4 regions of the Paenibacillus sp. J22P143 genome follow, and region 4 is predicted to be linked to each of the others. Evidence: riboswitches for the same ligand, from Rfam matches in the RefSeq annotation. Region 4 holds a riboswitch; each other region holds the start of a gene.
The links. A riboswitch is a leader RNA that binds a small molecule or an ion and turns the genes downstream of it on or off. The one in region 4 is predicted to bind cyclic di-GMP.

Region 1 (5,778 bases), on a different contig from region 4:
TGACATGAGATCGCTTCCTTTCATCAAAGTCATAAAGGATACTTACTTAAAGGTAAGTAAGTTAACATTTTGTAATAAGGGAGTATTAGTCACACTACTATGTATTTTAAAGTTCCTTATGGAATTTGGCAATAGAAGGGCAGAATAGGACAAGGTTGATTTCGTGCCGTAGATTCTTTACAATAGAATTAAAATTTATTGTTTCAGGAGATGTGTACATATGAAAGTCAAAATTTCTCGTAATGCAGCAAAGGTACTTCAATTGGAGCTTAATAAAGAAGAAAACAAAAATTTGTTGGTTCGTGTGCAAGTGACGCATAAGCATGGTGATCATGCTCACTATGGTTTGGGTCTTGATGATAAATCAGCCAATGATATCGTGGTCAACACGGATAAAGGAATTGATGTTTTGTTGGATCAAACGGAGCCGCTTCTAGACGGTATTCGAATTGACTACTTCTACACACCAGAAGAAGGCTTCATGATTACTAACCCAAGCAAGGGGAACCACGGAGACCACTAATGCGGAATGATATACGCATTTGTGATAAATGCAAACACATGAAGGTGAAATCGGCACTTGCCAAAATAAGTGCCATTGCACCGGACACGGAAGTCAAAGTTGCGTGCAAGTCGTATTGCGGTCCATGTTCGCGGTTCGCATTTATCTTTATTAATGGCCGATACATTACGGGCGCAACGGAAGACGAAGCTATTGAAAAAGCGAAGAAATATGTGAAATGAATAAAAAGCATCCGTCCGAATTAGTAGGACAGGATGCTTTTTCATTTACGCTGAACTTAAGAATGAACGGGTGATTTTTCCAACAGTTTTTGAATTTGTCGTTCAATTTTGCGAGGTGTCGTCGTTGGAGAGAAACGTTTGATCACATTCCCGTTGCCATCCACTAGAAATTTGGTGAAATTCCATTTGATGCCGGACCCGAATAGGCCAGATGCCTTACTCTTCAAATAACGATACAACGGATGGGCATCCGCGCCATTCACATCGACCTTGGCGAATAACGGGAAATTAACGCCGAAATTAAGTTGGCATGCTTGTTCAACCTGTTTATTATCGCCAGGTTCCTGATCTCTGAATTGATTGCAGGGAAAGCCTAGGACACTAAAACCTTGATCTTTGTAGGTGTCGTGTAGTTCTTGAAGCCCTTTGAACTGTGGAGCTAATCCGCATTGTGTCGCGGTATTTACAATGAGTAGGACCTGATTTTTGTATTCACCAAGTGATTTCTCTTCACCGCGAATGTTCTTTACTTGAAATTGATGAACGCTCATAGGGGCACAACCTTCCGTCACTAGTATTTCGCGCAATTTAATTGTACACAATTTTAATGAGGATGAAAAGCTATTTTTTCAACAGATTGTCAAGAGCGCCTGCTAGTAAAGGAAAACGCCACACAAATCCATGCTGCTGCAGGACACGAGGTATCACCTTCTGACCTTCCAGAAGCAGAACAGAAAGTTCTCCAAAAATCAGCTTCATCATGAAAGCGGGAACTGGAAATAGATTTGGTCTTCGCAGAGCTTTCGCAATCGCGCGTCCCAAATCTTGATTAGTAACGGGATTTGGAGCCGTGGCATTCACGGGACCGATTATCGCGTCATTTTGCACACAGAAATCGATCAATCTCACCATGTCATCAATATGTATCCACGAATGCCATTGCCTGCCGCTGCCAACGGTGCCGCCTACGCCAAGCTTATAGGGGAGTGCCATCTTGGGAAATGCACCTTCTTTATTATCCAACACAAGTCCAACTCGAACCTTCACGACCCGTGTACCTTGGATAAGATCAGCAGCTGCCTCCCACTGTTTGACTACGTCAGCTAAGAAGTCTGTATTTCGATAAGGACTGTTCTCGTCAAAGGTGTCCGTCTCGGAGATGCCGTAATAAGACATACCAGAAGCATTCACAACAACCTTAGGCTTAGGATCTAACTTCGCAACAAGCTTGGCTACACGCTCCGCTGCCTGCAAGCGGGATTGAACAATCCGCGTCTTGGCCGCGGCTGTCCAACGCTGACTAACGGATTCACCAGCCAAATTCACAATGGCATCAAGTCCTTCAAGGAGTTCAGCATTGTTCTCCAACTCGTCCCATGTTAATGTTCGGATACCATGAACCTGCTTCGAGGAAGAGCGTGATATATTAATGAGTTCATGACCTTGTCCCAACCAGAACGAAATTAATCGTTTTCCAATAAACCCGCTGCCGCCTGTGATCGCTATTTTCATCTCAAGCACCTCCATATCGCCATTATAAAACCTCCACCCAATAAATACCATCTGAGAGAAGGCGTATATGAAAAGGTAAAGTTCCTAGTTCGAAAATACGACACAATCCACCCATTTCATGTATAATTGGAATTCGGCGTCTATTAATTAACCGTAGGGCAATTCTGTTGTCAGCGAGAGGAGTCATCGTATATGAATCGTATCCGTCATTTTTTTCAATCCTATCATCCAATCGTACATACGCTTATCTTAGGAACAGTCATGGCTCGGGCTGCGTCTTCTATGAGTTTACCGTTTCTCGCGATCTATTTGGCTAAGCACTCAACTATGAGTCCTGGACTTATTGGTATCGTAATTGGCATGGGTGCTTTGGCAGGCACATTCGGCGGGTTTGTTGGCGGCACGTTGTCAGACCGATTCGGACGGCGCGTGATTATGCTCGCGGCTCTCTTCGGATGGGGATTCGTATTCCTTGGCTTCGGAGTTGTCAAATTACCGGTCTTATTTATGCTGCTGGGTATGCTAAATGGACTTTGTCGTTCTTTCTATGAGCCTGTGTCTCAAGCCTTAATGGCCGATTTAACAGAGCCGTCCAAACGGTTACAGGTATTTTCACTCCGGTATATGGCGATTAACGTTGGTGTGGCTGTAGGCCCTTTGCTGGGGGCGTTCTTTGCGACATTGAATGGATCCTTGCCATTCCTGCTCACAGGTATCATCTATTTAATCTACGGTGTGACGCTTTACGCACTGCTCATTAAGTTCGGCATTAAGAAAATCGAAGGTGAGAAGAAAGCACTCGTTACTTTTAGTTCGGCATTAAGCGTCATTCGTAAGGATGTCACCTTCCGATTGTACATTATCGGCGGAATTATCGGAGCCATCGGATATTCGCAGGTTATGGTCACATTATCACAGTACCTTCAAAGGGATTTTGCTGATGGGGTCAAAATGTTTGCGATTCTCATGAGCGCCAATGCCATTGTCGTCATTGCGATGCAGATACCGCTGGGGAAATGGGCTGAAAAGTATTCACCTTTAACCGCCATCGTTGTTGGAAACTTGATGTTCGCTTTAGGCGATATCGGATTTGCCTTTTCGCATTCGCTCACATGGCTCATTATATCGATGGGAATTTTCACTTTTGGTGAAATTCTGAATTATCCTGCCGCGAACATGTTGATTGATAAGCTTGCCCCGGAACAAATGCGTGGAACGTATTATGGCGCTCAAACGCTAACGAACATCGGACATTTTATGGGGCCATGGATTGGCGGATTTTTATTGGTATCTTATGGTGGTAGTACGCTGTTTCTCGTGATTGCTATGTTATCCTTGGTGGGTTCCATTTTCTATTGGAGAGGCACAATACGTCAAAAAACGGTGAAAATATCGTCGAAAATGCAAACATTTTGATGAATTTCGTAAAATTAGTTCCTATGAACTATTCGAATTCAAATCGCCATCCCTTATCCTTGAGAGTATAGGATGTATCGTTTCATTCACGGCTTCAACTAAAAAGATTCTGCACGCCATCTCGACAAAGGCAAAGCTGGCGAAAGCCAGTGACGCAAAGCTACAGGGGCCTTACTTCTCCTGCAAAGGACAAGCAGCCAGCCAGCCGCCGAACGATTGGGAATTCACATCAGAACCCCTCTAGTCGGTTCACTACGGTGGGTTTTTTTCTCTGTCATAGCGAAACAAAAAAACAAATCTCAACAATTTGCACAAAGGAGACCCTAGCGGCATGAAATCGAACAATCAATTGCAAGAGGAACAGAAAGCAACCTCGTTATGCGGTAACCATGTTGCACGTTTGGTGCCATCCACGGATGGACCTAAGCTCATGATAAACCGAGAAGAATATGCATTAAAGGAAGCCTGTTGGGATGTCGAAATGTTCCACGGAAGAAATAATAGCATTCTCATTTTCTACTGGAAAGGTGAAGTAAAGCTTTCTGTGAAAATGCCACCGATGGCTCAGATCGAAGGCTTTTTAACAAGACTATTTCAATGTTTATCATCCAAATTAAGAGCGGTTCAGCCTATCTAGGTGAATCGTTCTTTTTTGTTGTTGTTCGAGATTTTCTAATTGTCACTAGGTCGTTATGAGCGCTCGAAGCATTTTTATGTTCATTTACTTGGACTCACGGTCATTCATGAAACCTATCGCGCCGAAAGAGACTCGTATAAATTGGATTTGCGTATTGGGCATACGGAGCAAGAAATAGAATTGTTCTCGTTTCCGAATCCACCTTTACGTGTGAATCAACCAGAGGCGCGGGGCTTACGACATTTGGCCTTCGTTGTTGCTGATATGGATCAAAGTGTTCAAGAGCTGGAAAGTAAGGGAATCGCGGTTGAACCTGTGCGAGTGGATCCAATCACAGGGAATCGCTACACGTTTTTTGCTGATCCTGATGGGTTGCCGTTGGAGTTGGTGGAATATGTGGAATAATGGACGTAACCAGAAGACCGAAGAGGAACCCAAGTTAGCGATGCCCAAAGGGTGCCTCTGGAGCGTTCTACTGTCTATCCCCTTGTGGGCGCTGCTGATTGATGTCATTTGGAAACAATAAATCCCTCAAAGTGCTCGGTCTGTCTGCTGCTGAATAGCAAAGAGATGAGTGGCATTTGTGAGGGATTTTGTTTGTTTAGGTGAGCTATACGTAGCTAAATACGGTACGTAGTGGTACTTCAGTGTTAGTCCAATACGCCGGAGTTAAGAATTCGAATTTTAACGTCTGGCTTAATCGTGATCTTCGGATACTGCTCGCGCCACCAGTCCTTGCCTTTAAACTGCTTCGGATGATAGGCAGCAAACTCATGCCCAAGCTGCAAGATATCGCAATTGCTCTTTTGCAAGGTTGCAATCACGTTAGATATCCTCGCAGTTAGATCAACTGTAATTTCCTTCTCCAACTCTATAAGCATAGGTTTCGTGTGTTTTTTTAATTCAAGCCCAGCCTCGATCAATTTAAGATCTAGTTGTAACGAGATGTTAATTTGGCTAAGACCGTCGTGATTAGAGATAATCTGGAAATCTCGTTTGGCATGCTTGATCACAGTCATATAATTTTTTTCACCAATTTTACCAGAGAGCGACTCGGAATTGCCTAGAACGCCATACATTAGAACGGTCAGCTGGGTATCTTCAGGATTCAGGTTGACGCCTGTATACGTCCCGTCTTTAAACAAACCGGTACCTGCAAGACGAGCACCGTTCCCATAAGGTTCGAATCGGTTAAGTGCGAAGTCGTTCATGAATCGTTCTCCCCCGAGTATATATTCGAGTAATTGGTTTGAAGGGATTTTTCCTCTTTTTATCTCACCATCCAATAAGCCAACTAAAAAATCCGCTGGAGTCAGATCTTCTTTAAGTTTTTTCGTAGCCAGCAGCTTGGAAAGATCGCCGTCATACATCGCTAGATAGCCATATAACGGATTGGCTCTAAATTGACCAGTAATATTCAGATAGTTCAGCGGCTGATCTTTGGCAAATCGGGTGCTGATTAGAAACAA
Region 2 (5,778 bases), on a different contig from region 4:
ATGCTACGGCTTCGCCGGACACGGAATCTACGAAGCATAAAGGTGGAAACAGCACACACCACCAATTCTGGCCTTCACCAGAACCAATCACAACACGCAATGCCTCATAATCCCCTGCTGGGTAGACGTCATTTCCGTACATTTTGGTTGGAAAAGGGACAACTCCCAGATCAACCGTATGCGGATAGCTATAGCCACGGGACGCAATCATCTCTCCAACTAGCTGATCAAATTCGGGCAAATGCGCATTCACAACGGCTCTCGCCTCGTCCAAGGAATGTGGTCCAACAACCCACTCCTGCATACGGGCAATAATCGCATCGCGAATCTCGCGTTTCAGTGCTTGGTCTTGCGCAGAATCCGAATTTGCTAGAATACGCAAACGAATGGACTCCTCTGGTATCGTAGGCGAAATTACCGCCGCATTCGTCCGATTGGATTCCCAACACATAATCATAAGAATAAGTGCAAAAGAAATGAATAATAAACTCTTAAATGATTGGCGCTCTGTTCTCTTAACCATGGAGAGTAGCCCCTTTCCCGTCCCTTATAATACTAACCAGTATGGACAAGAGTAGGCGGGGCTAAACCTATGAATCTATGATTTTTTGTAAAATGGTAGAGTTGCTAGAGTTACCGCAGCTGATAGATAGGGTTAGCCGATCTCGGAGCATCGGCTACAGCTCTGGAGAGCGGATCGCGATCACGTGGCGATCGATCCCCTGGAGATCCTGCACGAAGCGGATCTCCGTCCAGCTAGCTGCGGCGCGCAGCAACGCCGCAACAGCCTCCGCCTGCCCGATGCCCACCTCGAACCCGACCACGGTCGGGATTCGCGGCAGCCGGTGCAGCTGCGAAATCAATCGGCGGTACAGGTCGAGTCCCTCGACACCGCCGAACAAAGCCGTGTGCGGCTCGAATAGCCGCACCTCGGGCATCAGCGCCGGCAGGTCGCCATCCGGGATGTATGGTGGGTTCGACACCACCATATCCAGCGCGAGCCCGCGCTCAATATAAGGCTCGAGGAGGTCGCCCTCGAGCCACTCGATCCGCTCAGCCACTTCGTGGCGCTGCGCGTTCTTTACGGCCATCTCCAGCGCTGCCGCGGAGATGTCGCTGGCCGCCACGCGCCACGTAGGGCGCGCGTGCGCGATCGTCACCGGGATGATACCACTCCCGGTGCCCACATCCGCAAGCAGCGGAGCGCCTTGCGGGAACAGACGCGAGCCCTCGTGGAGCAAAGCCTCCACGAGCAGCTCGGTCTCCGGCCGCGGGATCAGCACGGCCGGCCCGACCTCAAACGGAAGGCCGAAGAAATCCTGCTCGCCGGTGATATACTGCACCGGCTCACCCGCGGCCTTCCTTGCTACCAGCTGGTCCCACGTGGCGACCAGCTCTTCGGGCATCGGTTCCTGCCACCAGCGGAACAGGAGCTCCGTGCGCGTGCAGCCGCCTAACAGGTGCTGCAGCAACAACTCCGTGCAAGACGAAGCCTCCGCCACGCCTTGCTCCCCTAAAAAAGAAGAAGCCTTCACAAAGGCTTCTCTTACAGTCATTTTCACAGTCGTCATTACATCGCCTCTAAGGCATCGGATTGTGCAGCAATCGTTAACGCTGACACAATTTCCGCCATATCGCCGTTAAGAACCGTTTCCAAACGGTGCAACGTCAAGCCGATGCGGTGATCGGTAATACGGCTTTGCGGGAAGTTGTAGGTACGAATACGCTCTGAACGGTCGCCCGTTCCGACTTTGCTTTTACGCTCGCCGGCATATTTCGCTTCTTCTTCTTCACGCAATTTATCTGAAATCCGCGTACGAAGTACGCGAAGCGCTGACTCTTTGTTGGAGTTCTGCGATTTACCATCCTGACACGTTGCGACGATACCCGTTGGTACGTGCGTTACACGTACAGCGGATTTCGTTGTATTAACAGACTGACCGCCCGCTCCACTGGAACAGAATGTATCTACGCGAATATCCGCATCATGAATCACGACCTCCACATCTTCTGCTTCCGGCATAACAACAACCGTCGACGTGGATGTATGGATCCGTCCACCGGACTCCGTTACTGGAATACGTTGAACACGGTGCGCACCGCTCTCAAACTTGAGCTTGCTATAAGCACCTTTTCCCGTAATCATGAAGATAATCTCTTTGAATCCGCCCAAATCATTGACGGACGCATCGAGAATTTCCGTTCTCCATCCTTGACCATCTGCATAACGCGTGTACATCCGGTACAGATCGCCTGCGAACAGCGCAGCTTCATCGCCGCCTGCCGCACCGCGGATTTCTACGATAACGTTCTTATCGTCATTCGGATCCTTCGGCATCATCAGAATGCGAAGATGTTCTTCGAGTTTAGCGGATTGGTCGCTAAGCTCATCGATCTCCATTTTGACCATTTCACGCATCTCATCATCCAGCTTCTCGTTCTGCATCACTTTCGCTTCAGCTAGCTGTTCACTCACGCTCTTATATTCATTATAAGCATCATAAGCTTCCTGAAGATCAGATTGCTCTTTGGAATACTCTCTTAGTTTCTTCGTATCACTCGTTACATCCGGGTCACACAATAACTCGCTTAGTTTGTCATAGCGGTCCACAATGGACTGAAGTCGATCCAACATAGGGGATCACTCCTTTCTCTATTTTATAAATCATTAAACATTGAAACGGAAATGCATAACGTCGCCGTCATTCACCACGTACTCTTTACCTTCAAGACGCACTTGGCCTTTTTCCTTAGCACCAGCCATCGATCCTGCAGCTGACAAATCGTTGTACGACACAACTTCCGCACGAATGAATCCACGTTCGAAATCCGTATGAATCACGCCTGCCGCTTGCGGAGCTTTCGTTCCTTTACGGATCGTCCATGCTCTAACTTCTTGCACGCCAGCTGTGAAATACGTGTACAAGCCTAGTTTTCTATATGCTGCTTTGATCAATCTATTCAAGCCGGACTCTTGAAGTCCCAACTCTTCCAGGAACATCGCTTTTTCTTCTTCTTCCAGCTCAGCAATTTCGGATTCAACCTTCGCGCTAATGGAAACGACTTCGTTGTTTTCTTTCTCAGCGAATGCCTTCACAATTTTAACGTATGCATTGTCGTCCGCAGTTGCAACTTCATCTTCACTCACGTTTGCCGCGTAGAGCACTGGCTTCATCGTTAGCAAATGAAGATCGCGAACTAGCAGGCGCTCATCTTCTGTCAAATCCAAGCTGCGTGCTGGCATATCGTTATATAAGGCTTCTTTGATACGTTCCAAACACTCAACCTCAGCAACCACCTTCTTGTCGCCGCCTTTGAGGTTTTTGCGTGAACGCTCGATCTTTTTATCAACCGACTCAATGTCTGCCAAAATCAATTCAAGATTAATCGTCTCGATGTCGCCAATCGGATCAACTTTCCCAGAAACGTGAGTAATATTATCATCCTCAAAACAACGCACAACATGCACAATCGCATCAACTTCACGGATGTGTGCTAGAAATTTATTTCCAAGGCCCTCGCCTTTGCTCGCACCCTTAACTAAACCCGCAATGTCAACGAATTCGAAGGCCGTCGGCACGATACTCTTAGGCACAACGATTTCCACCAGCTTCTGCAATCTCTCGTCTGGTACTTCAACTACCCCAACATTCGGATCGATCGTACAGAACGGATAATTCGCAGATTCTGCCCCCGCCTGTGTAATTGCATTAAACAATGTCGATTTTCCTACGTTCGGTAGACCGACGATACCTGCTTTCAAAGCCATTGTCGTTACAACTCCTTAATTTTCGAAAATCATCCTTCTTATTATATAGTACTTGGAGGGCAAAAAAAAGCCTGCAAGCTATCGATTCGCCGCAGACTTTTTTTCCATTGCTATTTTGAACTCGTCATCCCGCTTTTGCACGAAGTACGTTTTGATCTGATTCCGCAAAATAAAACCGCGCAGCGCATTGCTTTGTTCAGCGGGAACGCTTTCAAAGCTAGCACCATAATAATAGGTGTCCTCTAGCTTTTCTTTCCTTATAATTTCCAACTGACAAGGCATATCGAAGCCCAACTCTAATTGCACGTAAAGTGTACATTTTATATGTAGAATCTTATCAATCATGCCATTGTCGTCTATCGTAAAACCGATACCATTCATCGAAATATTTTTAATTGAAATATCTATCGGGGTTTCAAGCTGTTGGGGCTCCTTTTGATTCGCATTCTGAAATTCGAGGATCTGACCAAATCTTCTTACATTGACCCTTGGGAATTCCCGCTTCTCCGCGAATCTTCTGCGATTCTCAGGTGGATTAATGACAATGAGCGAACCTGGTTCTCTGGCGACAACGGTCGTATGCACGACGAATAGCCCTGATTTGGTATACATCGTAATCTTCACCTTGTCACCCAGTTGGAACACATCATATTCCGGTAGTTCAATTTCCATAATGTCCCCTTGGGCATAGGTCAGAATACCCGTGGATACGAAATCATCCTTCCCTACAACAGCCCGGCAATCGATCAATACTTCCGCATCGTATCCTTCTTTACAACCATATCGCTTCAAAGCATCCTGCTTCATCGCCATGCTCACCTACACCTCGCCCTTTATTGATGGATGTTCATGTATGTTTCCGCACAAAATAGACTGCCCCACAAGAAAGGGACAGTCTATCACCTTAATCAATAAAAGCATCGATTGTCGGTAACCAGACTGCCATAGTTCATTAGAACCTTAGACCCTCAGCTTTGCGTCCTTGCTTTTCAACAAGTTTGCCATTGTCGAACCTTGCTATGAATGTTATGTCGTTCATCATTTATGGTCTAAAAGACCCACTGTTATCACCATTATACGTAGCCTAGTTATTTCTTTCAACTAAAATCCTTGCATGAGCCCTGTTTTTATTGTATGAATGTGTAGTGGAATGAATATCCACAGGTTTACAAGTTATCCACATTGTTATCCACAGCTTGTTAACAACGAATATTTGTTCGGATGTTTATACACATGTGGATAGACTATTATTGCGAGGTGTCCCCCTGTGGATGAACATATCCCCTGGATGAAAGAAGCGATCGGCGAGGCACTGAAGGCCGAAGCAATCCGTGAAGTACCGATCGGCGCCATCGTCGTCCATCAAGGTCAAATTATTGGCCGCGGTTATAATTTACGTGAAACAACCTTAGATCCTCTCGCGCATGCGGAGATGATTGCGATTAAGCAGGCAAGTGAGCATTTACAGGCTTGGCGTCTTCTAGACTGCCAGCTCTATGTGACGCTGGAGCCTTGTCCGATGTGTGCAGGTGCGATCGTGCAAGCACGTATTCCTCAAGTGATTTACGGAACGGTAGATCCGAAGGCAGGCTGTGCGGGGACGTTAATGAACTTGCTGCAGGAGGACCGGTTCAATCACCGGGTCGATGTGGTAAGCGGCGTTTTACAAGAGGAGTGTTCCACGATGTTGACGCAGTTTTTTCGAAAATTGCGCGGGAAGGCGTAAAACCTTCCTTACTTTAACTGGATCGAACGTACGATGAAGAAGATAATTGTGCCAAACAGCATCAGCAGCAGGAAGCCCAGGATCCATACGTTAAGATCAGCGATACCCTTTTTAGCGCTTTGGACAACAGACCATTCAATGAAGCCAAACAGAATTACAATCATCGCTTTTAAACTGTTGATAAATAAACGAGCATTCTGGTATTGTCCATGGGCATTCTCGGTCGTAATTGGGGACGGATAATTATACACATGAGGGATCTTGCTTAGGAGAGTCAAGCCAA
Region 3 (5,778 bases), on a different contig from region 4:
GCTGGTCGGACTGGACTTAGCTTGCTTGATGAATATTGCGGGCAATTTGCGCTATCGAAACGAGCCGGTGAGAGTTATGCATCTAGCTGAGCTGTTATATGAAGGGGTGAAGCGCGCATGAGTCATGCGACGGGGAAGTCATCAACGGTTAAGGAACGGGCAGATCTGGCGTTAAATGATGAGTTTCTACGCAAAGCGGTTAAGTTTACGACGGAGCGCTTGCGCGGCGGTAAGCTGAAGGCTGCGGCCGATCACGGTAACTGGGACGATTGGCGTGAACGCGGCAGACAGATTCGCCTGCATACGATCGCGCATTTGGATTATTACTTAACGACGTTTGCGAATAATGCGAGAGCGAATGGGGTTCATGTGCATTTTGCAGATACGGATGTTGAAGCTGTACAGATCTCACTTCAGATTGCGGCCGCGAAACAAGCTAAAACCGTCGTCAAATCCAAGTCGATGGTGACCGAGGAGCTGCATTTGAACAAGGCGCTGGCCTCGATTGGTGTTGAAGCGATTGAGACGGATCTAGGAGAGTACATCATTCAGCTAGCGGACGAAACGCCATCTCACATCATCATTCCTGCTATTCATAAAAATAGATATCAAATCGCCGACCTCCTATCGAAGGATGCGGGCGAGACATTGGCCCCAGATACGACGATACTGGCTGGCTATGTGCGTAAGAAATTAAGAGAGAAATTCCTAGAAGCGGATATTGGGATGACGGGCTGCAATTTTGCCATTGCGGAGAGCGGATCGATGGTCTTGTTCGAAAATGAAGGCAACGCCCGCATGGTCACGACGGTGCCCAAGACGCAAATCACGCTCATGGGAATGGAGCGTATTATCCCTACGTGGGCGGATCTTGAGGTCATGGCGACCTTGCTCCCACGTTCGGCAACAGGGCAAAAGCTGACCGTATACATGTCAGGCATCACAGGTCCGCGCAGAGACGTAGATGCGGATGGTCCGGAAGAGATGCACATCATCATCGTGGACAACGGTCGCTCGCAGCAGCTTGGTGATCCTGAGTTTCAAGAGCTGCTCAACTGTATCCGTTGCGGCGCGTGTCTGAACGCTTGCCCGGTGTACCGCCATATCGGCGGCCACGCCTATGGCGGCACGTACAGCGGACCAATCGGCGCGGTGCTCACACCTGCGCTCAAGAAAAACGTGGCGGAATGGGACGACATCGCCAACGCATCAAGTCTTTGCGGGGCCTGCTATGAGGCCTGCCCGGTGAAGATTCCGCTGCACGACATGCTCGTGTCACTGCGCAGACGCAAGGTCGAGGCGGGCCATGGTGACAAGATCGAGGCTGCGGGTATGAAAGGTTTTGCTGCGGTGATGGGGAACTCGAAGCGTTTGGGCGTCGTGCTCAAGTTGGGCAGAATCGGTCAAAAGCTGGTCGTTCGCGACGGTGGCATCCGACTGAAAGTAGGGCCGCTTAAAGGGTGGAACTCCTATCGGGTAACGCCAAGCCTGCCGAAAGCATCCTTCCGTGATGGCTGGAAAACACTCGAGCAAGAGATTCGTCATGGACTAACAGAGGCCGATCCGGCTATCCAAGCAAGGATGGCGGACGCATTGGCAGCACGGGGCAAAAAGGGAGGACATCATCATGGCTAAACGAGACATTACGCCAGAATGGCAGGAAAAGTTAGCTGAGCTGGATCAGAAGGCCATAGCTGAGCAAGAACGTTTCATTCAAGGCATCGCCCAGAAGCTGGGGCGTGCACGGGTAACCGAGAAGCCTGCGCATCCTTTCCAAGGGGCATCGGATAGCTGGAAAGCTTTTAACTGGTCCCCCGAGGAGCGCATCGAGAACTTCACGACGAACTTCCATGCCGCAGGCGGGTACGTTGTCAGAGTACCTTCGATGGAGGCGGCGAAAGCAACCATCCAAGAACTCGTGGGCACGTTAAGCGTGAAGCGTGTTATCCACCAGGATCAAGCGGAGCTGCATGCGCTGGAGCTAGCCGATGCTCTCCCAGAAGTCGACCTCGCGATATGGAATACTGATGAGGATACCAACTGGAAAGCCAGCGCAGCGAATGCTGATCTGGGTATTGTCCTAGCAGATCATGCGGCGGCTTACACGGGATCACTAACTGTGCTATCATCGAAAGAAAAGGGCAGATCGGTGAGCCTGCTTCCCACGGCTTTGATCGTCCTGCTGCCGATTGAACGATTGCGAACGAGACTAGGCGAAATACTCGCCCCACTCGATCAGATAGCAAGGAAAGACCTGCCGGCCGGTATCCATTTCATCTCGGGTCCGAGCCGTTCGGCGGACATTGAGAACGATTTGACGATCGGTGTTCATGGCCCAGGGATTGTGCACGTGCTACTTATCGGATAGAAGAGGTACTCATATGGAAGTTATGAAGCTGCAGAAACAGAATCACTATGATGAGATCGCCCAGCAGATCAAAGAGATGATTCTGCAGGGACAGTTGAAGATGGGGGATAAGCTTCCTTCTACGAAGGAGCTGTCCGAGCGCTTCGGCGTCGGGCGTTCCACGATGAGGGAAGCGCTAAGCGCCTTGAAAGCGATGGGTCTCATTGAGATTCGGCAGGGCGGTGCGTGTCGTGTCATACGGCAAGCACCTGCCGAGGTTTCCCTGCCAGAATGGACGTCGCTTCGCATGAATCGAACGACGCTCCTGGAGCTCATGGAAGTGAGACAATCGCTAGAGATTTCAATTGCATCGATTGCTGCGCGGAAAAGAACAGCTGAGGACTTAGCGCAGCTGCAGCGCATCATGCAAGACATGGAGAGCTCCGTAGGCAATGACGCTGAGGGTGAACGAACCGATCTTGCTTTCCATGAGCTGCTCGTTCTAGCGACACACAACGCCATTATGGTGCAGACGTGTGACTCGATCCGCAATGCGATGGAAATGATGATTCGCGACATCCGCCGTGCGGAGCTGTATGCGAATCAGGAAGTGGCTGTCCAGCTTTTGAAGGAACATAAAGTGATTTATGAAGCGATTCTAAACGGAGATCCCGTGCTGGCTTCTGAGGCGATGCGCGAGCATCTGGAGCATGTGGAGAGTATTTTGATCAAATATATTTGAATAACCAGAGGGCCTTCCCACTATGCGATAAGCTGAGGGGAAGGTTTTTTCTTTGAAATATAAAGATTTATTTGTTCGGCTCAATAAGTCGGCTATATTCCTCCGTGGACGCGTTCGTCCATAGAGGCAGCATAGGGAAGTGGTCTTGCGGGCGGAATTAGCCGAAAAAATGGACTAACCCGAGAGAAGCGGTGAAGGGGAACGTGGTGGACTCTTCCGAAGGCAGGGTGCAGCTAACCTTGCAAAGAGTGTTCAAAGACAATTCTCTGGGAACATTTCATTTGCATACCTGGTTGGAAAAATTGGTAATTGTTTCGACCCTGCTCTTTCGCTGCATACATGGCTTGGTCTGCATGATTAAGCAAAAGCTCCTGTGTATCTCCATCGTAAGGATATATGGAAATACCAATATTCGTAGACACATAGATGTCGCCAATTTCCATATGAAAAGGAATCTCCAGCAAGGCGATGATGTTCTGGGCTTGTTCCGTAATTTTTTGTTGATCACCTTGGGGAAGTAGGATGACAAATTCATCCCCACTCAACCGGGAGACGGATCCATGTATGGGTAAACAACTAGCAAGTAAAGCAGCGAATCTTTGAAGCGTGTGATCCCCAATCAAATGACCGAAAGAGTCATTAATCCATTTGAACCGATAAATATCCAAAAACATAACGCCTAAGGTCTCATTGTTTTGTTGAGCACGAGATAGAGCACGCTCAAAAAGCTCATTAAATTGATTGCGATTAGGCAATCCCGTTAAATGATCAAAGTACGCTAATTGATGCATCAGTTCTTCGGATTTCCTGATTTCGGTTAAGTCCCGCAGGCAGGCTGTATACATCTTATTTCTCCCATAAACCATATCCGTTATGATAATTTCGGCCGGAAATGTGCTGTGGTCCGCTCGGTAAGCCGTAATTTCGATGCGTTTGCCCACGATGGAATCCGACTTCTGATGCAGCAGTTGATATAAACTAGCAGCAGCTTGTCCATCCTGATCGATAGAAAATAGGAAATGGAATAAAGTACGTTTAAGCGCCTCTTCACGCTTGTATCCGAATATGGCTTCTGCTGCAGGATTACATTCAATAATCTTGCCCTCAGATGTAAACATGAGAATACAATCGATGGCTGATTCATAAATGGAAGCCCCAATAAGGAACCTCGAACGGATGGCTCTCGTTCTGAATGCGACGAGAAGACCTACTAGAAGACCGATCAGTGCACCGCAAACGGTTATAAGAACGGAGATACTTACAATTGGCAAATGAGAGCCCTCCTACGATTTTCACGAAATAAAAAAAGGATCATCCCGAATAAAGGATCATCCCCTTCATATCCGGCAACCTGTCAACCATAGCATCCCATTCGGAATGCGTTAGGCCATGGCTTTGCGTCTCATTGTTTCCAATGATTTGCCCTTTTCAATGCTGTTTCATTATTATAGTGTAGGTGAAATTCACCTGTATATAGCAATAAACGTTGTCTCATGTCGAACGTAAAAAAAGTTTTGTAATTGGGGCATATTCTTGCTTGAAGTTGAATAAAACCGGCTTAGGCACTGTGAAAAAGTGGCTAAGCCGGTTTTTGTCATTGGATTTTAAACGATGAAATCACGTTGTCATTCCCAGTAGTGGCTAAGTTGCTGTTATCGGCCGTTAACACAAAATTTATCAATCGAAAGCACAAAAATGATCATGTGAAAGCGTGTCCAATCTCTCTAGAATTAGCTTTACATTAGGATGGAAGCATGCTGCCAGAGGACTAATTTTTTCGTCTAGCTAAACACCCAAACATATTAGTCCATTGTCTCATAAAATGAGGTGTGCATAGTTGCATATTTCAACCTTTTTTCGAACGACCTTCCCCTAGAAGGTCGTTTTTTTATTTTGAAAAAATATCCTTCATCAATCATGGCGTATATACCGTTTTTAAATGCTGTAAATTCCAAATTACTTTATCTCCACTTGCGTTTATCAGCTCTATTGAACCACTATCCGCTTTGTAAAGTAAGCCTATTTTCTTCGTGTTATCTCCAAGATCAAAAACAACTAGGTTTCCCTCCAATTTTTTACATTGCCCTTCAAAAGTTCTGGATAAGGTAATGTTGAAAGGACTCAATGGAAGTGATTGACTATTAAGCGAATAAGGTGTGAGATGAGCGTGATAAGGAATTAACCATTTTAGGTGATTCATAGAGACAAACATAGTTTTATAGACCGGCGAGTAGAAGACGAAATAATCATTCATAATACTGGTTAAATAACCATGGATTGTTTTATTGCCAGTTACATAAATCTCTACAAATCGCCCTTTTGCATTATTTAATATCTTTCGAAATGAGAGGCTGTCCTCCTGATAATCGATTGGCGTTTCATCAGATAATTGCTCGGGTTCCGTACTAGACTCTGGATTCAGTCTTACATTCTGTACGTTGACTAAGGGGATATAATAGAACTGTTGATTATTGACCATGACCATGATATCCAACCCTAAATCAATTACTTTACCTTTACAAAAATTATTTCCTGAAATTTCAACGATCACTTGTTGACCAACAAAATGTTGTTGCACACGCATACGAATAACCTCCAGTTTTAATCATTTCAGTCGAATTAAAAAATCCAAGATACCCAAAATGCTAGAATCACTAAAGTGAAAATAACAGTGATTGGGATGACGGTA
Region 4 (5,778 bases):
TGAATGTGATATTTCATTTTTGTTACAAAACAGAACTTCGACATCACCACGTTAGTTAGATTTCAGACTCCCTTACGATTTGCATACTGTGAAAATAACAAAGAAATGTCCTTTATACATGGGAGTTGGTGTCCCGGCAACCGGGAACTTTCTCAGGAAACAGGAAGCCGTCTTGCGATATGTGCAAGGCGGCTTTGTTTTTATCGTAAACCCTTCATATAACTTTGAACTTTCGGGGCAAGCAGTAGCAAGATGAGACCAAGGATTAGTGATATCGCTCCAATGACACCGAAGTAACCCATTTCGTTTTCTGGTGTGTAGAACTTAACAATCTGTGCATTAACGGCCTGAGCGGCAGCGCTTGATAAGAACCACAGGCTCATGCTTTGCGCGTAGAAGGCGGCGGGCGCTAATTTGGTCGTAGCGGAGAGACCTACAGGTGATAAGCATAATTCACCGAGCACACATATGAAATAGCTCAGAACGAGCCATAATGGATTAACCAAAGACCCGGTGCCGCCAAAGTAAGCAGGTAATAGAATGATAATGAAGGATAAACCGGAGAACAATAAGCTTAATGCAAATTTTACAGGGATGGATGGTTGACGTTCTCCAAGCTTTACCCAAAACCAGGCGAATATGGGTGCAAAAACGATAATAAACAACGGATTTAACGATTGGAACCAAGCAGGTGAAATATGAATGCCTGCAAAGTCTAACTGTGTGCGTTCATCGGCATAATTGGCAAGGATGGTTGATCCTTGTTCTTGGATCGCCCAGAACATAACGGAAGCAATGAACAGCGGAATGTAAGCAATGATTCTGGAACGTTCGATAGCTGTTGTTTTAGGACTTCTGTACATGACAACGAAATAAAGGGTTGGAATGAGAATTCCGAGAATTCCCACTAACTTAACAAAAGTACTAAATGTAAGCAGCCCCATTGGAATTGTAATAGCCAGTGCTATAGCGACGAGAGCAACACCCAAGCCAATCCTGAAGAACGCTTTTGCCCTTTCAGCCGGTGAAAGAGGATTGGCGACGAATGTGCCGGCAAGACCGAGATTTTTTTTCTTGGTGAGCGTAAAAACGACGAGCCCTAGAAACATCCCTACAGCTGCAAATGCAAATCCTAGATGGAAGTTATATTGTGTGCCTACAGTTCCGACAACCAAAGGAGAAAGAAATGCTCCAAGGTTAATCCCCATATAGAAAATGCTGAATCCGGCATCGCGGCGGTTATCTTTTTCACCGTAAATTTCACCTACAACACTGGAAACATTTGGTTTTAACAAGCCTGTACCCAGCACGATGAGCACCATGGAAACAAAGAACAACGAGACGCTTCCAGGCACTGCAAGAACAATATGGCCAAACATAATCAAGATCCCGCCGTAAAATAAGGCTTTTGAAGTGCCGAATATTCTGTCGGCCAGCCAGCCGCCGATGATGCCGGACATATAAACTAGCGAACCGTAGATGGACATAATGGCTAGAGAATGGGTTTTGTCCAGTCCTAACCCACCTCTTGACACCTCATAGTACATATAGAAAACAAGGATAGCCCGCATACCATAATAAGAGAAGCGCTCCCAAAACTCGGTAAAGAAAAGTGTAAATAATCCCTTTGGGTGTCCGAGAAAGCCCTGTTGGGGGACACTCTCGACAATTTTTTGTTTATTTGCATCCGACATAAAATCAACCTCATTTATTTTTTCTATTTATTGCCAATAAGTTATTAATTCCCATGTTGAGTATGATTTATGTGTTCAACACAAGTCGATTTAACTAATGGAATAGAATTCCCACTAATAAATACTACAAAGTTTGATTCATATACTGAATTAGAAGCAAATGTAAAGAAATATGCAGTTTCTGGTTATTTGGTGAGCGAATGGCTTGAGAGAATGAAATTAACTTATTTGTATTATGGGATCAACTCATTTTTAATATTTAATATACTTCTACTATTGGCAATGATTCTTGGAAAAAGAAAGAGTCTCACGAGGAGTAGTCAGTTGAATTCCCTCGGTATGATTTGATTTCCTCACGCAAGCTCGTCTATTCGCAGGATTTCATTCTTTATATATTGTTGATGAATGAAAGAGAGCGAGATATATTAGGACGTGTCGTTAAAAAGGCATGCGGGAACAGATGTGGAGTTGATTCACCCAATTCATTCCAAATGCTGCACGTATTCTCCACGGTGCCCTTAGCGATTTTCTCTCCCATGTCGGGGCGGGTCAAGTGCCCTTACATTCGTCACATCTATCTAAGGGGTGGAGTAGGACCAAGAACGGATTCGCTTGAATATATTTGTATTGCTTATTACCCTTCGAAGCATATAGAATTATGGTCAATGGAATGAAATTAAAAATATTAAGAGCATTTTCTAAACTACACCGTCTGTTAAATCTTACGATAAAACTTCGATGACCTGAATCAACAGGATGGTGAAGTTTTGAGAGCTACAATTATTGATAATCAGAGGCTTGCTTCTCTTCATAATGGATTATGCAAATATTAAGGAGTGGAACCCTGATGATAAAAAGAAATCTTTCACTTGTGTGCATCTTCCTAGGATTTATTATGTTGCTCTACCCGACGGTTAATGATCGTTATGAGAGCTATCAGCAACAGAAAATATTGAAGCAATGGCAGGAAAATATAAAGCATATCGATCAGGTTGCACCTGTGACTGATGCGGCGGTGGACTTTATTCCTTCTCCAATTTCGGCAGATGTGATGTCTTTGAATAGCCAGCCCAAACCTCTCATCTCAGAGCAGACATCTACCCCGGCCTCTATAATGCAGAAAAATATTGAGGGTGTTTTAGTCATAGACAAGATCAATCTGAAGGTTCCGATTCTAACGGATGCAACAGTGAACAATATGAAGCTTTCCGTAGCCAGCATCGCCAATACAGGCAATGTAGGCGCTATAGGAAATTATGCTATTGCCGGCCATAGGAACCTTACCTATGGAAAGAATTTTAATAGATTGGATGAAGTAACTGTCGGTGATTTGATCGAAGTGGATACGGTGAGCAAAAAGTATTTGTACAAAGTGCAAGTCAAGCAATACGTGCTTCCAGAAGATGTTTGGGTTCTTAAAGGAAACGGGAAGGATCGTGAGATTACGCTGATTACCTGCCACCCTATGGAAAATCCGACACATCGGATCGTCGTTAAGGGGATATTAGTAGAGCCAGCGGTATGAATAATTTAACTAATTAAGCCAACTAGCATATGATACCATAGCAATATTTAGAAAATATGACTTCGGTGCTCTTCACCGATAAAGGCAAATCTAGCGAAAGCTAGAGACGCAAAACTAAAGGGCCTTCCTTTGCATTTATGCAAAGTTGGCAGCCAGTTACCGAAAGGGGAGTTTTTGTGTTCAAAAAAACCTTGTTAATGACGATGCTTGCTGCACTTCTCCTGATTCTTACACCGAAAGGAACTTATGCAGCGTCCGCTCCATCCATCACAGACAAGACTTATTTGGAAAAGGGAATTATTACACTCAACTACTCCAATGATAAATACACGAAAGCCATTGTCCGTATTAAAAAGGGGAACGTCATGTACGACTATAATCTAGTAAAAGGGGCTCAATACCCCCTGCAATTGGGAGACGGCACTTACAATGTCCTGATCGCAGAATTAGTAAGCAACAACAAATATAAAGTAGTCGCGCAAGAAAGCATAAATGTGAAGATGGAAGACGAAAATGCAGTATTTTTGCAGTCAATTCTGCTTTTTAACTGGAACACGGATACGCAAGTCGTCATTGAGGCGAAAAAATTAACTGTGGATGCCCAGTCGGATTTGGATAAAATTGCAACAATTTATTCGTACATAACCGAAAATTTCGAATATGATTTTGATAAAGCAAAATCTGTAGAAGCTAGCTACATTCCTGATCTGGATGAAGTTTACAATGCCTCGAAGGGAATCTGTTATGATTATGCAGCTGTCTTCGCAGCTATGGTTAGAAGTGAAGGAATTCCTACACGTTTAGTTATGGGATACGAAGTAAGTGCTCCTGATACCTATCACGCGTGGAATCAAGTTTTCTTAAAGGATAGCAATGAATGGGTAACTATCGATACGACGTACGATTCCGCTCGTGTTCAAGGCGGACAAGCTACACCAATGCTTAAGGATGCGGCGGACTATATAATTACTAAAATTTATTGAAATGATACGTTCTATTTCGAAGTTTAATAAATAAGGGCCTGAATTTGAATCCAAATGCAGGTCCTTATTTAATTATTTATTTATAGCTCTTGTTCAAATTATGTTCAGGTTACCGTGAGATTCTTGGATTATACATTGGTGGTCACGAGAGTGCTAATGGCTGGCGAGACGTTCTAAATGACTGCTTTCTTTATCCATCGTCCCGATGGGAAAACCTACCTGATCCAAACTCCTTGACGCTTCCAGAATAAAAGTTGTAACTTCTTTATAGAGTCGGATGAGAATGGAGTGTTGAAAGACAATGTTGTTGAAAAAGACAAGTGCTCTGATGATCTCACTTATGATTTTCATGCAGGGGATATATGGAATCGGCTTTATGATTCCAGCTAATGCAGCCACCGCGATTTCAGGCAATATCATTGATAGCGTGACAATGGCTGTATACGACGATGAGGGACATAATGTGACCGATAACGTTTACGAACAAGGTTCCAAGGTGCAGGTGAACTATACCTGGTCACTACCGAATGACCATGGTTACGGTAACGGGGACACATATACGTTCACACTGCCGCAGCAATTTCAACTTTTTAATGATATCAGCGGACCTCTTACGATCGATTCTGAGAGTGTAGGAACGTTCAGCGTAAACTCGGATAATCATCAAGTTCTCATGACCTTTAATGATTCCATTCAGACTCATGATTATGTACATGGCATCATGACTTTCACAACGAAATTCGATACGCAGATCATTACAGGAAGTACGACTCAAATTATTAAAATTCCGATTCGCAGCGGAGAGCAAGTTTTTTCAATTAACTTTAAGCCGAACGTCACCTCAACAATTGAGAAAAGTGGAGTTCCGCAAGGTTTCAATGCCAAAAATATTGATTGGACCGTGGATGTGAATAAGGCGTTGAATTCCGTAGAGAACGCGGTCGTAAACGACCCGATTCCTACTGGTCTGTCCGTTCCAGTTACCGTTGCTGTCTATGATCTGGACGTTAAGCTGAATGGTACAGTGACGCAGGGAGCTGAGTTAGATTCAAGCAAGTACACAGTGGCTATGACGGGAAAAACTTTGACGGTCAATTTTACAGAGAGCCCTATTCGAACAGCATATCGTATTCAATATACGACACCGGCTACTGACTTTGCATCATTTGTCAACACCGCAACGTTTGAAGGTGCAAACAAAACGCCTATCAGCGCAACTGCAACTGTTGCAGTGCAGCATGGGAGCGCTTTAGAAAAAGAGTCGACGAGCTATGATTCAAGTACACAGACCATAAATTGGGCAATCAAATACAATTACAATGAAAAGACGATTGCCCAAGCGGTTGCCGTTTTGACAGACTTGTTCGATGATTCCCAGGAGTTGGTTGCTGACTCAGTTCATGTTTACTTGGTTACACTGAACGCATCCGGTGCTGAGTCATTGAGCAGTGAATTACCTAGTACTCAATATACAGTGTCTCCCGCGTCCGCGACTGGCAAAACTGGATTCAAACTGCAATTCAATAATCAGATTACATCGGCATACAAAATCGCGTATCAAACTAAGACAATCGAA

Region 1: another riboswitch for cyclic di-GMP. It lies ahead of AC58PQ_RS06795 (hypothetical protein); the one in region 4 lies ahead of AC58PQ_RS24325 (transglutaminase-like domain-containing protein).
Region 2: another riboswitch for cyclic di-GMP. It lies ahead of AC58PQ_RS16545 (PilZ domain-containing protein); the one in region 4 lies ahead of AC58PQ_RS24325 (transglutaminase-like domain-containing protein).
Region 3: another riboswitch for cyclic di-GMP. It lies ahead of AC58PQ_RS22665 (diguanylate cyclase domain-containing protein); the one in region 4 lies ahead of AC58PQ_RS24325 (transglutaminase-like domain-containing protein).

The regions. Positions count from the first base shown of each region.
Region 1 covers NZ_JCAUAQ010000002.1:700,554-706,331, forward strand. Annotated here, with positions in the region: gene AC58PQ_RS06765 (winged helix-turn-helix transcriptional regulator) at 1-6, opposite strand, end outside; gene AC58PQ_RS06770 (iron-sulfur cluster assembly accessory protein) at 221-523, shown strand; gene AC58PQ_RS06775 (YuzB family protein) at 523-744, shown strand; gene AC58PQ_RS06780 (glutathione peroxidase) at 801-1,295, opposite strand; gene AC58PQ_RS06785 (TIGR01777 family oxidoreductase) at 1,366-2,256, opposite strand; gene AC58PQ_RS06790 (MDR family MFS transporter) at 2,449-3,672, shown strand; cyclic di-GMP riboswitch class I at 3,792-3,885, shown strand; gene AC58PQ_RS06795 (hypothetical protein) at 4,004-4,309, shown strand; gene gloA2 (SMU1112c/YaeR family gloxylase I-like metalloprotein) at 4,349-4,714, shown strand; gene AC58PQ_RS06805 (hypothetical protein) at 4,704-4,835, shown strand; gene AC58PQ_RS06810 (Ger(x)C family spore germination protein) at 4,960-5,778, opposite strand, start outside.
Region 2 covers NZ_JCAUAQ010000011.1:15,564-21,341, reverse strand. Annotated here, with positions in the region: gene spoIIR (stage II sporulation protein R) at 1-523, opposite strand, end outside; gene prmC (peptide chain release factor N(5)-glutamine methyltransferase) at 678-1,571, opposite strand; gene prfA (peptide chain release factor 1) at 1,571-2,635, opposite strand; gene ychF (redox-regulated ATPase YchF) at 2,669-3,769, opposite strand; gene AC58PQ_RS16545 (PilZ domain-containing protein) at 3,848-4,582, opposite strand; cyclic di-GMP riboswitch class I at 4,696-4,782, opposite strand; gene tadA (tRNA adenosine(34) deaminase TadA) at 5,058-5,495, shown strand; gene AC58PQ_RS16535 (DUF1648 domain-containing protein) at 5,504-5,778, opposite strand, start outside.
Region 3 covers NZ_JCAUAQ010000021.1:69,615-75,392, reverse strand. Annotated here, with positions in the region: gene AC58PQ_RS22685 ((Fe-S)-binding protein) at 1-121, shown strand, start outside; gene AC58PQ_RS22680 (LutB/LldF family L-lactate oxidation iron-sulfur protein) at 118-1,635, shown strand; gene AC58PQ_RS22675 (LutC/YkgG family protein) at 1,628-2,368, shown strand; gene AC58PQ_RS22670 (FadR/GntR family transcriptional regulator) at 2,382-3,089, shown strand; gene AC58PQ_RS22665 (diguanylate cyclase domain-containing protein) at 3,323-4,360, opposite strand; cyclic di-GMP riboswitch class I at 4,432-4,523, opposite strand; gene AC58PQ_RS22660 (YwrJ family protein) at 5,005-5,673, opposite strand; gene AC58PQ_RS22655 (ArsB/NhaD family transporter) at 5,709-5,778, opposite strand, start outside.
Region 4 covers NZ_JCAUAQ010000026.1:175-5,952, forward strand. Annotated here, with positions in the region: gene AC58PQ_RS24315 (peptide MFS transporter) at 201-1,694, opposite strand; gene AC58PQ_RS24320 (class D sortase) at 2,542-3,219, shown strand; cyclic di-GMP riboswitch class I at 3,293-3,383, shown strand; gene AC58PQ_RS24325 (transglutaminase-like domain-containing protein) at 3,396-4,202, shown strand; gene AC58PQ_RS24330 (collagen binding domain-containing protein) at 4,504-5,778, shown strand, end outside.